DNA from 3 places in the Oceanobacillus sp. HCA-5259 genome. Region 2 is predicted to be linked to each of the others. Evidence: riboswitches for the same ligand, from Rfam matches in the RefSeq annotation. Region 2 holds a riboswitch; each other region holds the start of a gene.
The links. Region 2 has a riboswitch for S-adenosylmethionine ahead of WKU33_RS08080 (methionine biosynthesis PLP-dependent protein). Riboswitches for the same ligand answer to the same signal wherever they lie in the genome.
Positions count from the first base shown of each region.

Region 1: another riboswitch for S-adenosylmethionine. It lies ahead of WKU33_RS01060 (O-acetylhomoserine aminocarboxypropyltransferase/cysteine synthase family protein); the one in region 2 lies ahead of WKU33_RS08080 (methionine biosynthesis PLP-dependent protein).
Region 3: another riboswitch for S-adenosylmethionine. It lies ahead of WKU33_RS12625 (methionine ABC transporter ATP-binding protein); the one in region 2 lies ahead of WKU33_RS08080 (methionine biosynthesis PLP-dependent protein).

Region 1 is NZ_JBBKBV010000001.1:234,996-239,788, forward strand. Features, by position in the region: gene WKU33_RS01050 (YpmS family protein) at 1-68, opposite strand, end outside; gene WKU33_RS01055 (SGNH/GDSL hydrolase family protein) at 73-957, opposite strand; gene WKU33_RS01060 (O-acetylhomoserine aminocarboxypropyltransferase/cysteine synthase family protein) at 1,128-2,837, opposite strand; SAM riboswitch class I at 2,958-3,075, opposite strand; gene rarD (EamA family transporter RarD) at 3,356-4,261, opposite strand; gene megL (methionine gamma-lyase) at 4,529-4,793, shown strand, end outside.
Region 2 is NZ_JBBKBV010000010.1:71,107-75,899, forward strand. Features, by position in the region: gene WKU33_RS08070 (YunC family protein) at 1-301, opposite strand, end outside; gene WKU33_RS08075 (bifunctional metallophosphatase/5'-nucleotidase) at 370-1,773, opposite strand; SAM riboswitch class I at 1,951-2,062, shown strand; gene WKU33_RS08080 (methionine biosynthesis PLP-dependent protein) at 2,139-3,269, shown strand; gene WKU33_RS08085 (YqhV family protein) at 3,722-3,997, shown strand; gene WKU33_RS08090 (ATP-binding cassette domain-containing protein) at 3,968-4,793, opposite strand, start outside.
Region 3 is NZ_JBBKBV010000023.1:426-5,218, forward strand. Features, by position in the region: gene WKU33_RS12615 (carbon-nitrogen family hydrolase) at 52-837, shown strand; gene WKU33_RS12620 (pyridoxal phosphate-dependent aminotransferase) at 863-2,029, shown strand; SAM riboswitch class I at 2,109-2,220, shown strand; gene WKU33_RS12625 (methionine ABC transporter ATP-binding protein) at 2,626-3,642, shown strand; gene WKU33_RS12630 (methionine ABC transporter permease) at 3,648-4,310, shown strand; gene WKU33_RS12635 (alpha-hydroxy-acid oxidizing protein) at 4,344-4,793, shown strand, end outside.

The DNA of each region.
Region 1 (4,793 bases), on a different contig from region 2:
AATGCTAAAATCAAGAAAAAACCTGTTTTCCAATTGATCTTCTGTCGGTGCTTATCGGTTCTCGCCATGCTGTCAACCTTCTTCTCTAGAAATATAGTCTAACACACGCTCTGCCATCAAATAATATCCCGTATAATTCGGATGGAAATTATCATCGGCAAATATAGGGTCTTCATTCCCTGCAAATAAATCGATAATCGGAATGAAAGTAATATTATCTATTTCGTTCGCCAAGCTGCTTCCTGTCTCATTCCATGTATTTACAATCTGATTTAATTCCTCGATATCTTGGAAATACTTTTCAAAAGGATTATAGATCCCAAGCAAGTAAATATCGGCATTTGAATTAATATCAGAGAGCCTTTTAAGAACCTCTTCAAGCCGCTCTTCATAATCGCTATGTTCATCAATAAAGTCATCCATTTCGAGGTTCGTAATATTTTCTTTTGCCACTTGCATGATGTCATTGGCGCCAATCGTGACGAGAACAATATCTGCCTCTTCCAGTGCTTCAATGATTTCAGGTTGCCCCAAGCGGATTAAAAGCTGATCCGTCCGATTTCCGGGAATACCGAAGTTTTCAAATGTTGCAATCTCGTCCTCTTGATTGATGGAACGCTCTAAAATGCCGACATAGCCGCCACTATTTGTTGCATCACCAACTCCACGGGTCAACGAGTCACCAATCGCAACAATTTTCACTTCCCGTTGGAAAATCCGGCCAATCGTCTCTCGGACAATATGGGATAATCGTTCGGAAAAGCTGTTTTCCTCTTCTTCAGTTTCTTCCTTATCTTCCAGTTCATCTTGTTCGGGTTCGATTTCTTCCTTCAATTCTTCTGCATTTTCCTCAGGGATCAACGGTTGGGTTAATGCTGGGGGCTGACCATCGATATAATAAAGTATTCCTATTGTTAAAAGAATGATTGCAAAAAGAATAAATAATATTTTTTTCATCGTATCACACCTATAATCTGTCTACTACCAGTATAAAACGTGGATTTAATTTGTCTAGTATGCTCTATCTACCCAATTATTCTACGCACAAAAAGTTGAAGTTAAACGAGGAGACAGGAACAAAAAAGAAACGAACGCACCTTGCATTCGTTTCTTTAATAAAAAAATTGTTATATTTCGATTGCTTCTTTTGCTGCTTTACTGCCACGGATACGGTCTAATTCATCCGCAATGGACTTGCTTTCGATCACGTGAATGCCTGCTGCTTGTGCATATTCTGCTGCTGCATCATCGATGTTATTTTCAATCCAAAGAATTTTACTTTCTTTATTTATAAGTTGCTCGATTGTTTCTTTCGGAAGTTCTTCTGCATTTACTACAAGAGCATCAAGTGTTTCGGAAGTGCCATTCAATTGTTTTGGCTCCTCAACCGCTACAACTTCAAAACCGTAGTTACGCAACTTCTTCTCGGTTGCTTCATCAACACCAGTAACTGCAATTGTTTTCTTTCTCAACCCATTGGAGCGATCGAAAGGCGAATGGAGCAACCAGTTAGCTGCGTCATCCGCAGTCGGTGTGAATTGTGGTGCTTCACCAGTTGCTTTTGCAATAGCTTGGTCAAGGTCTTTCAAGATATCTTTCGTTGACTCAAGACCAATTGATAGCCGGACAAGCTCTTCAGGCGTACCACTCTTTTGTAAGTCCTCTGCACTTAGTTGTTGGTGTGTCGTTGAAGCGGGATGAATAATAAGGGATTTCGAATCTCCAACGTTTGCCACATGGGACCAGAGGGTAATGTTATCGATCAACTTACGTCCTGCTTCCCGGCCACCTTTAATACCAAATGTAATTATAGATCCTGCGCCTCGGTTTAAATACTTTTTCCCCAATTCATAGGATGGGTGCTCCTCAAGCCCTGGATAGTTGACCCATTCAACAGCTGGGTGGTTCTTTAGGTACTTAACGACCTCTTTCGTATTTTCCAAATGACGATCAATACGTACTTGTAAAGACTCTAGCCCTTGAATGAAAGTGAATGCGCTCTTTGGACTTAGTGATGCACCAATATCACGTAGAAGTTGAACACGTAATTTTGTTGCATATGCAGCCGGTCCTACATCTGCGTATTTTAAACCTTTATAGCTATCGTCCGGTGTTGTGAACTCAGGGAAACGCGGGTTATCCCAGTTGAAGCGTCCACCGTCAATAACGACACCGCCGATAGTTGAACCATGACCGCCAATCCATTTCGTTGCCGAGTGGATCACAATATCTGCGCCCCAGCTAATTGGTTTTGTGATGAATGGGGTTGCAAATGTATTATCGATAATGAGTGGAAGCCCATTTTCATGCGCGATTTCAGCAACTGCTTCAATATCAAATACGTTCAAGCTTGGGTTCGTAATCGTTTCCCCGAATATTGCTTTCGTTTTATCCGTGATTGCTGCACGGAAATTCTCCGGGTTTGTTCCGTCTACTAGCTTAAATGTGATTCCGTATTTCGGTAAGGTGTTTAGGAACAGGTTATACGTTCCACCGTAAAGATTGCTGTCCGCAATGATTTCATCACCGGTTCCAGCGATGTTTAGAATAGCGAGCGTAATAGCAGCCATTCCAGAAGATGTTGCCACTGCTCCTACACCATCTTCAAGATCCGCAATCCGTTGTTCAAAAGCTCCGACGGTCGGGTTGGTGATTCTTGTATAAATGTTTCCTGCTTCTGTGAGCCCGAAAAGATTTTGTGCATGCTCCGTATCCCGGAAAACATAGGAAGTTGTTTCATAAATCGGAACCGCTCTTGCCCGTGATGTTGGATCTGCTTCCTCCTGACCAGAGTGAAGAGCTTGTGTTTCTAAATTGAAAATGTTGAATTCTGACATTGATAATTCCTCCTTGGTTTTGAAAAATATGTAGCTTTGGTATGTTTTGGAGAGAGGGGAATAATTAAAACGCCCCCCTTCCTTAAGAAGAGGGGCGTATAGTTTACTATACATATCCTCCTCTTATCTTCCAGATCCGGGTAGATCTGTAGGATTTAGCACCATTAAAAGTAAAATTGCTTACTTCAAGGTTGCCGGGCTTCATCGGGCCTAATCCCTCCGCCGCTCTTGATAAGAAGATTTCTTGCTTCAGATTTGCTAGAAGCGCGTTAATTGCGCTACTTAAAAATCTTTTATAAATTTACAGATGATTATAACGTTTAATCCAGACTAATGTCAACCCCTTTAGTTGGTTTTTTAAAAAAGATTGATACCGGGACATGGGGTTACCGGGACATGGGGTCAGAGCGTTTGTCCCGCTGGTCTGGGACATGGGGGTCAGAGCAATTGTCCCGCAGGCGCTGGAACATTGGGGTCAGTGTATCTGTCCCACTGGGACAAGTGCTCTGACCCCATTCTTATGTATTTGCCTGTCTTTTCGCTGGGTGATGATATACCGAGCTTAAATAGAGAATTAATGCAAACCAGATAAATAAAAAGGCGATAAATTTTTCTATTGAAAAAGCTTCATGATAGACGAATACTCCTAGGAAGAGCATGATCGTCGGTGTAATGAATTGTAAAATCCCTACCATAGATAGCGGAATTGCTTTTGCTCCATTAGCAAATAATAAAAGTGGAATTGCTGTGGCGATCCCTGCGCCAATAAGTAAAAGATTTGTCCCGGATATAGCAGAGGACAGAGTGAAAGCTTGACGTGGTAGCAGGAAAAGGTAGCCCGCTGCAATTGGTGTAACTAGCATCGTTTCAATCGTTAGGCCATGGGTGGAGCTAATGTTGATTTTCTTTTTTAGAAGCCCATAGATTGCAAAGCTTGTTGCAAGGGCGAGTGAGACCCAGGGAAAGACACCGCTTGATACGCTCAGATAAAGGACACTTATGGCACACAGAAGAAAGGCAAATCCTTGTCGCATCGTTACTTGTTCCCTTAAAACGACAATACCTAAGAAAATGCTCATTAATGGATTAATATAATAGCCTAGGCTTGCTTGGAGGACGTAACCATTCGCGACTGCCCAAATGAATAAGAACCAATTCGTCGAGATAAGAATTGAAGCAGCTGCAATAGCTAGTAGGTCCTTTGGATTTCGTAATAAATTTCGGCACGTATGGAGAAACGAACGGAATTGTTTGATTGTAAGCAGTAAAGCAATCATGAAAATGAATGACCAGACAATTCGATGGGCGAGCGTTTCCATTGGATTCACATGATCGAGAAGTTTCCAGTACATTGTTAAGAAACCCCAAAGCAAATATGCACTAAACGTATATAACGTACCTAACTTCATTTCCCTCGATTCCATCGTCACCAATCCCCCATCCTAACCCCTCTGTAAGTATAAAAACAATATTAAGACTAATTACGCAAGAATCGGGACGGGGGGTCAGTGCATTTGTCCCGCTGGTAGGTGGGACATTGGGGTCAGTGTAGCTGTCCCATTGGGACAAATGCTCTGACCCCAAGTGTCCCAACTCCCTCGGAAAACGCTTTCATAATAGTGTTTTTTCTTGTATGCTAGTTATAGAGATATTGCTTCATTTTGAAATGAGAAGTAAAGGGGAGGAAGCATATGACAAAGAAATATCAAAGGTTTGAAACTGCAGTGATTCATGAGGGTTATGATGAGAAGGAAATGCTCGGAAGTCTGTCCATTCCACTATTTCAAACATCCACTTATGTTTTTGACACGGCAGAACAAGGCGAAAGACGATTTAGCGGGGAAGAGGAGGGATTTGTCTATTCGCGTTTAAGAAATCCGACCGTTCGTGTCCTTGAGGAGCGGATTGCCAGGCTTGAAAATGGAGAGAAAGGTCTTGCTTTTGCTTCAGGTATGG
Region 2 (4,793 bases):
TAAGAAGAAGAGCCTCCCTTCCCGTCATTCCTTCTCTCCAGCCGTATTCTTTCGATGCATCCGTAATTTTCTCGAGTGGAGCAGCGAGTAATTGGTCAATCGTCCGCACGCCTATCGCTCTCCCTGCAATTACCTCCCTTTCCCGCAACTTCGGAATCTCATTGAAAATATCCACATCCAGTGCAGCACACATAATATAGCCGACTTCGTTTGAAACCGTGAGTAATGTCGTCTTTGGCAGTTCGACACTTACTGCTGTGAACTGCATCCCTTCAATTTCAATTGGATTAACAGTAATCATCTCCGGATGCCTCCTTTAGTTACATAATAAAGTATGCAAAAGCAGGCTCCTCTGTCACAATCGGCATCTTAAGGCTGCGGTGTTTTATTTCTTAACGTATCGAGTAATAAATCCCTTAAAAATTCAGGTAGGAAATATTGTTTCATTTCTGATTTGGCAATTTCAGGGAGAAGGCGACCGAAAGTAAATGTATCGGCAGTAGCAATGCGATATGTTTTCTGCTTTTCCACAGCTGAACCATCACAGAACGTTACCCCAGTCACTGCTTCCGTTCCGTTCGCCCGTAGTGTCGTAGATATGGATAACCCAGCAAAAAGCATTCTGCCAATGACTTTCCCGCGGAAACCGAATCCTTTCAATTGAATCTCCATGAAATCTTTCTTCAAGGAAGCACGGATCACTTCAATCAATTCATCTCCCCTCAAATGCACGACAACTGGGTTGATCGGATGCGGACAAATCCGGTGGATATCACCGTAAGTGACCATTCCTTTTGGCAAGCCGTCAAGCAGAAGTCCAGCATTCAACAAAGATGCATCAGCATCCGTCCATTTCCGTACTGTTTCCGTCAAATCTTGCATCATCGGCACATCGCTAAACCAGTCCGCTTGAAACCCTTCTTCTAGATAAACAACTTCTGTTCCCAATATTCCAGAAGCTTCTTTTTCCAATTCAGTAAGCAGCCCTCTCGTATCTTCATCTTCGGGATAGCTTGATACATCTGTTGTATAAGCCTCTTTATGGATGAGCTCCTTTTTATCATGATCATATGTTAAGATAACTTCGCCAACATACATACAATGCTTGCCAGCAGCAGTGAGAAGACTGTTGTTCACATATTCACCGGTCCGCAACAGATGGTGAGTATGCCCTCCAATAATAACGTCGATATCCGGGAATTTCCGCGCAATCGCTTCATCTTCACTAATTCCTAAATGGGATAGAAGAATGATAATATCCGCTTCTTTCTTTAAAGAGGCCAGCTGTTTTTCCAACTCTTCAAAGGGGGAAGTTAGGTACCAGCCGAGTAGCCCGTAAAAAGCATTGAACGGAGCAGTAAGCCCGATCATTCCGATCCGTACTCCCGATTCCGTCTGGATAATTCGAGTATCGTGCAGCCATGCAGGTGGATTATGTTCTTTATGCTTCAAGTTCGCACAGACAACTTCAAATTCCGCCCCGTCGTATAAATGATATAAATCATCATGGGATAGTGTAATCCCTTCGTTGTTCCCAAGTGTGATGACATCATAACCGACCTCGTTTAAAAGCTTCACATTCGCCTTTCCCATCGAAGCCTCCGATATTGGATGAACACGGTCCATATGGTCACCAACATCAACTAAATAATGGGCATCCTCCCGAGCGATACGATTCTTTTTCATATCCTTTAAATAGCCAGCTGTCCGCGGCCACTGGCTGAAATCACTATGCAAATCATTTGTATAATAAAAATAAAGTTTTTCCTTCATAAATATTGCTCCTTAGCCTAAACCGTCCATAATCAAATGGATTCCTATAAGAAACTATATCAGCGATTCCTCCTGATGCAAACTATTTTGCATATTCATTATGTATTCTTTATTTCTCTTGCATTTTCTGAATAGCTGTACTATTATATATTCAATCATTAAAAACTTCATAATTTTTTCTTATCAAGAGAGACGGAGGGATTTGGCCCAATGAAGTCTCAGCAACCAGCTTAAACACGTGAGCCCGGTGCTAATTCCAATTGACGACCTGCCGTCTTGAAGATAAGAAGAGCGTACTTGTGTAGATACCGAGACCTTCTTCTTATAGAAGGTCTCTTTTTTATTACGAAGAATAGGGTGATAAGATGACAAAACAAAAGATTGAAAGTCGTTTAGTCCAATTAGGAAATCGATCGGATAAAAAAACGGGAGCAGTAAGTACACCGATTTACTTAACTACTGCCTATGAACATCAGGGTCTCGGTGAATCAACCGGATACGATTATAGCAGAACGAAAAATCCGACGCGAGAGATCCTGGAAAAGGGCATTGCCGATTTGGAAAATGGCTATGCAGGATTTGCCTGCAGTTCCGGAATGGCTGCCATTCAACTTGTATTATCCTTGTTTAAATCTGGGGATTCCTTATTGTTTTCAGCGGATGTGTACGGTGGAACCTATCGTTTATTAAAGCAATATGAGGAAAAATACAATATAAAGGCATGCTATTCCGATTTCGCATCGGTCGCTGCTGTAGAGGCATTGATTACGGAAAGTACAAAAGCTATCTTCATTGAGACTCCAACGAACCCGCTCATGGAGACAATTGATATCCCAACATATGCCGAACTCGCTAAAGAACATGATTTATTACTCATTGTCGATAACACTTTTTTAACACCTTATTTACAGCAGCCACTAGAGCTCGGTGCCGATATCGTCATTCATAGTGCAACGAAATATATTGGCGGCCATAATGATGTATTGGCGGGATTAGTCGTCGCAAAAGATGAAGATATTTCAGAACTCCTTGCAACGAATCATAATTCTTCCGGGGCAGTGCTTTCCCCTGCCGATTCTTTTTTAATTGTTCGAGGGATGAAGACACTTGGACTGCGCATGAAGCGTCATGAGGAGAATGCGAAGAAAATAGTGGAATATTTAAATGTGCGCGATGCAGTCGAGAATGTTCTATATCCAGGAGTTGGCGGGATGCTTTCGTTCCGTTTACAGGATGAAGCTTTAATTAATCCATTTTTACAAAATCTGCAGCTGATCACCTTTGCAGAAAGCCTAGGTGGTGTCGAAAGCTTTATTACATATCCGACCACACAGACCCATGCCGATATTCCGCTGGATGAGCGGGAAAGTCGCGGGGTCGATGACCGTCTCTTACGCTTTTCTGTTGGAATTGAGCATATTGATGATCTCATTTTAGATCTTGATACGGTTTTTGAAAAAATCCAGACAGCTACTGTTTTTGGATTAAATAAATGAAAGTGGGATATAACACTAGAGATAAACCCTACAAATCATAATAACGCTCTCGAAATTTACTAAGTGCGTTTGGAGACTGCATCGGTCGCTGTGTCTCATTAAGAATTCTCCCTCTGCAGCAGTCTCTGCATAGTCGAAGCTGGTAAGATGGTTTGTTTGAAGTGGTCCTATCTTTGTCTGCAGAAAATACCTATCTTTTAAGAGAATCCCCTTAAAAGATAGGTATTTAAATTAATAAAAATTGCTTTTAATGCAGTTTTAATATTATTTTGCAGCGGGTTGTAAGGTCATCGGAAGAATACAGATCTCTTTCCTATATAAAGGTATAAACCCCTTCTTTCATCTTTTGCATACATACTTCCCTTTTTAAGCTTGTAATTTTTCATACAGTCCTTTTTTGGACTGGCCGGGCATATATTTAAAAATAAACATATTTTTGCAGGGGGAGTACGATGTTTAGTCTATTGGAAAAGGCTGTTCTGTCTATAGCCTTATTACGGATTTTTTCCGGTTCGATCGAAATATTTGCGGCATTTTTAATGATTAAATTTAATGAGATAGAAAAAACTTTAATCATTAACAGTTCACTCGCTTTTGTCGGTCCCCTTATCCTCCTGCTCACTACTGCAATTGGGATTATCGGGATGTCCACAAAAATATCCTTTAGTAAATTCCTGTGGATTTTTCTTGGCGTTGCTCTAATTATTTACGGAATTAAGAAGGGATAGTGATTTTTCATGAAACGGTTGTGTATATTCTTTTTCTGTTCTTTTATTCATAATTCTTGTAAGGATTTCTTCTACATACATACCAAAGGTCGGGTTTGTTCGTTTTCTTGGCCGTGCCAACGCAATGTTTTGGTTTAACGCTATCCTCCCATCTTCTATTAATATCACCCTGTCCGCTATTGCAACTGCTTCTTCTACATCATGTGTAACAAGAATTGCTGTAAATTTCTTTTCTGTCCATAATGTTTCAATCAGTTCTTGCATTTCTAACCTTGTTAGCGCATCAAGTGCGCCTAGAGGTTCATCTAGTAGAAGTAAATTTGGCTCATGAACCAATGCTCTTGCTAAAGCAACCCGCTGTTTTTGACCACCGGAAAGCATGGAAGGAAAGTCATTTGCTCTATCTTCCAGCCCCACTTGGGTGAGGGATTCTAAAGCTTTCTTTTGCTGATCGCCAGGGAGTCCGATACAGACATTATCAATTACCCGCTTCCACGGAAGCAACCTGCCATCTTGAAACATCATTCGGGCCTTTTTATTTAGACCTTGTAATCGCTCCTCATTCAATTGAATCGAACCAGCCTTGGCATCTTCTAGACCTGCAACAAGGCGGAGGAATGTACTTTTCCCGCAACCACTTTTCCCTACAATCGCAACAAATTCTCCTGCCTTTATATTTACGTTTACCCCATTTAATACTTCGCGCTTACCATAACTTTTTTCAAGGCTATTGATTTGAACGTTTACGCCATTTCGTTGTAACGATAGCAAATCAACTTCTCCCCCTTTAATATTC
Region 3 (4,793 bases), on a different contig from region 2:
GATAGGTGGAAGTATGCTAATATGATATATATTTGAAAGGGGATGGATATGATGAAAGTTGCTGTTTACCAAATGGAACTTGTACCAGGTTCCCCGCAGGATAATAGGGAAAAGGTGAAACGTTGGGTTGAATCAGAAGTAAGGAATGATAAGCCAGACATCATCCTATTGCCGGAAATGTGGACAACATCCTATGTGCTGGAAGAGCTCCAAACAATTGCAGATGATGCATTAGAGCCTACTAAATCTTTTTTAAGTGAATTGGCGAAGGAATACAAGATTAATATTGTCGGTGGCTCGATTGCGAATAAAGTGGATGACAAATTATATAATACGAGTCTTGTTTTTGACCGCGCCGGCAACCTTGTTTATGAATATAGCAAGATGCACCTCGTACCGATGTTGAACGAACCAGCATACTTGACTGGTGGCAAGGAAAAAGTGCAAACTTTTGAACTCGATGGGATTCGGATGGGTGTCATTATTTGCTATGACCTGCGTTTTCCAGAACTCACGCGCAAGTTGGCGTTAGACGGGGCGCAAGTATTATTTATCCCTGCCGAATGGCCGAAACCGCGTACCAATCATTGGGTTAACCTGCAAATAGCCCGCGCAATTGAAAACCAAATGTATGTCGTATCTGCAAACAATGTCGGCACCCTGAACGAGGTTGAATACACCGGAACTTCTTTAATCGCAGACCCTTGGGGAGATGTTCTCGTAAAAGGTTCAGAAGATAAAGAAGAAACATTACGAGGCACAATCAATCCGGACAGGGTAATTGAAGTCAGAAAAAGTGTCCCAATCTTTGAAAGCCGTGTCCCAGAGTTATATTAAATATACAAATAAAGAGGTTATGTCAATGGAATTTTCGAATCGCCTAAAGGAGTTGCCCGTTCAATTTTTTGCAACTCTCGTAGAAAAAGTGACAAAAGCATACGCAGAAGGTCGCGATGTCATTAATTTGGGGCAAGGGAACCCGGATCAACCAACTCCACCCAATATTGTGCAAGCTTTGCAAGAAGCTGCCGCAGACCCAAATTCACATAAATACTCGCCGTTTCGTGGCACAGCGGAATTGAAACGAGCAGCAGCCGATTTCTATAAGCGGGAATACAATGTCGATTTAGACCCGGAAGCGGAAGTAGCTGTTTTATTTGGGACGAAGATTGGCTTAGTCGAACTACCCCTCGCCTTAATGAACGAAGGCGACATGCTGTTACTGCCAGATCCAGGCTACCCGGACTATCTATCTGGCGTCAAGCTTGCGAATGTTCGGCATGAAGTAATGCCATTACTTCGAGAAAATGCATTCTTACCAGACTATGACAAGCTCACGCCGAAACAATTAGAAGAAGCGAAATTACTTTACTTAAATTATCCGAATAATCCTACAGGAGCCATCGCTTCCAAAGAATTTTTCGAAGAGACGGCACAGTTAGGCAAGGAGCACGGTATCGGTATCGTCCATGATATTGCTTACGGTGCAATAGGCTTTGACGGGAAAAAACCGGTTAGTTTCCTCGAGGTAGAGGGCGCTAAAGATATCGGGATCGAGCTTTATACCTTATCGAAAACATACAATATGGCCGGTTGGCGAGTAGGCTTTGCTGTTGGCAACGCGAAAATGATTGAAGCGATCAATCTCCTGCAAGATCATTTATTCGTTAGTCTGTTCCCCGCAGTCCAACATGCGGCGGCTGTTGCCTTAACTGCAGAGCAATCAAGTGTGGAGGAATTAGTCGAGCTGTATGAAGGGCGCAGGAATGCATTAATCGCGGCATGTAAACGGATTGGTTGGGAAGTTGAAGCTCCTAGTGGCTCGTTCTTTGCATGGCTGCCGGTTCCGAGTGGGTATACAAGTGAGCAATTTGCTGATTTGCTACTGGAAAAGGCTGATGTTGCTGTCGCCGCCGGAAATGGCTTCGGGACGTACGGGGAAGGTTATATCCGGATCGGTTTACTAGTTGATGAAGCCCGTCTTGAAGAAGCAGTCGAACGGATTGAAAAACTTAAACTTTTCTCTTAGTCTGAAAGATTACTAAAATAAGAGTTGACGACACGTAACTTTTGCTGTAGTCTATATCAATATAATTAAATAGTTTTATCTCTTATCAAGAGTAGCTGAGGGACTGGCCCGATGAAGCTCGGCAACCTTTTTATGTCAACCATAAAAGAGGTGCTAATTCCAGCAAAACGTGATGTTTTGAAAGATAAGAGAGGACCTCTGAATACATACAAAGCCTCTCTTTCTTTAGAAAAGAGAGGCTATTTTTATTGTATAAGGAACTATAAAGTAAAAGTGTTGTGATAACTTAGGTGTCCAGGGCCAGCCACGTCCGCTCTGCGCCCAGCAACTAGCAGATCTTTTAGTGGGACGAGCAGTGCGCAGTCCCAAACTTCACACTCCTCCAATCGATAAGTCAACATCGGCTCTCTACGTTCGCCGTGTTTCCTTTATCTCATTCCGGAGTGCTCCAGTTTGTACGTTGCTACGACGCACAGGATGTGCTAGTGCAGGTGTTGCGACAGGACGTCGCGTTTTTAACCTGCAAGGGCGCTTCCGCCTTTGTTTATACCAACTATTTCTTGATCTAAAGACGATTGGAAGGGAAAGGTAGATAGATGATCAAATTAGAGAACATCACGAAGGTATTCCCATCTAAAAATGGGAATGTTACAGCGGTAAACAATGTTAACCTTCATGTAAAAAAAGGTGAAATCCACGGTGTCATTGGCTACAGTGGTGCTGGTAAAAGTACCTTGATCCGGCTCGTCAATTTACTAGAAAAGCCGAACAGTGGAACGGTAACAATCAATGGCACAGAGTTAACAGCCCTATCAAATGAAAATTTGCGGAAAATGAGACAGAAGATCGGAATGATTTTCCAGCATTTCAATCTCATGAAGACTGCAACCGTTTATGAGAACGTAGCAACACCACTAAGACTTCTAGGCCTTAACAAAACAGAAGTGAAGAAACGTGTCGAAAAGTATTTGAAAATTGTTGATTTAGGAGACAGAGAGGACAGCTATCCTTCTCAATTATCTGGTGGACAGAAGCAGCGTGTCGCCATTGCACGCGCATTATCACAGGAACCAGAAATCCTGCTGAGCGACGAGGCGACAAGTGCCCTTGACCCCGAAACAACTAATTCAATTCTTGATTTACTCCTTAAGATTAACAAAGAACTTGGGATAACCATCTTACTCATTACCCACGAAATGAGTGTTATTCAGAAGATTTGTGACGACGTGTCGGTTCTTGAAAATGGAGAAATCGTTGAACAGCGCTCCAGTATCGAATTGTTCACCGATCCCCGTCATAAGACGACAAAGAAGTTTTTAGATACGATTTCCCAGCGTAAATTATCCGCATCACTCATCAACCAATTGAAACTAAATGGTACGGTGACAAGCCTGACCTTTATTGGAGAGAGTGCCGGGGAGCCTTTACTTGCACAAGTGATTGAGAAGTTTAAAGTGAAGCCGAATATTTTAACGGCGAATATTATGGAATTGAAAAACGGAATCGTCGGAAATCTGATCATTCATCTTGTTGGTGAACAGGAACAAATCAATGCCTCCTTAACGTTCTTAAACGATCAAGGGGTCGTAACAGAAGAAGTGGAGGGTGAATAAATAAAATGGAAAACTTTATCGAACAATGGCTGCCTATTATTGGCCAAGCTATCATTGAAACGTTTCAAATGGTCATCATTTCCTTATTTTTTGCGATTTTGATTGGGGTGCCTTTAGGCATACTTGTTGTACTGACACGCCCGGGACAATCATTGGAAAATAAATTCGTCTATCAATTATTGAATCTCGTTATAAACATAGTCCGCTCGATTCCGTTTATTATTCTATTATTCTTTATTCTGCCATTTACGAAATTCTTGGTCGGCACAACGATTGGCGTGCAAGGTGTTATCGTTCCACTCGTTATTTACACCGCACCATATCTTGCACGCTTACTGGAAAGTTCTCTACTCGAAGTGGATAGCGGAATTATTGAAGCATATAAAGCAATGGGGATTAAAACACATAAAATCATCTGGAGTGTCATGCTTCGAGAAGCACGCCCATCCATCGTTTTAGGCTTAACAATTGTTACAATCAGCTTGATCGGTGCGACCGCAATGGCCGGTCTAGTCGGTGCAGGGGGACTCGGAGATCTTGCGTATCGTTTCGGACACTTACGTTATGAAGTAGATGTCATGTATGCAACGGTCTTTATCTTAATCATCCTCGTCCAAGGAATCCAGTCCCTTGGTAACCGGATCGCTGCACGTTTGAAAAAGGATTAAACGGAAGAAAGCCAACTTTAGGAGGTAGAAGTCTTGACGACTACAAAGCCGAAAGATGCATTCATTACGAACCTAGAAACAACGGAGACTTTTCCTTTTCGTGTAGAAGAATTAGAGGCAAAAGCGAAAGAAAAAATGTCGAAAAATGCATTTGGATACACCCGCTCAGGAGGCGGAGGGGAGGAGACGTTGCGGAAAAACACCGCTTCATTCGAGAAATATTCTATTCTGCCCCAATATTTAAATGATGTCTCCAACGTGGATACAAGTATTGAGCTATTTGGTCATACGTACCCCCACCCATTTTTGCTCGCTCCGATCGGAATGCTGAAAACTACGCATGAAGAAGCGGAACTTGCGGTTGCAAAAGCAGCTGCGAAATTGGATGTACCTTATATACAAAGCACGGTTTCCAGTTACGCAATCGAGGAAGTGGCAGAGGTTTCAGAAGGTAGTCCAAAATGGTTCCAGTTGTACTGGTCC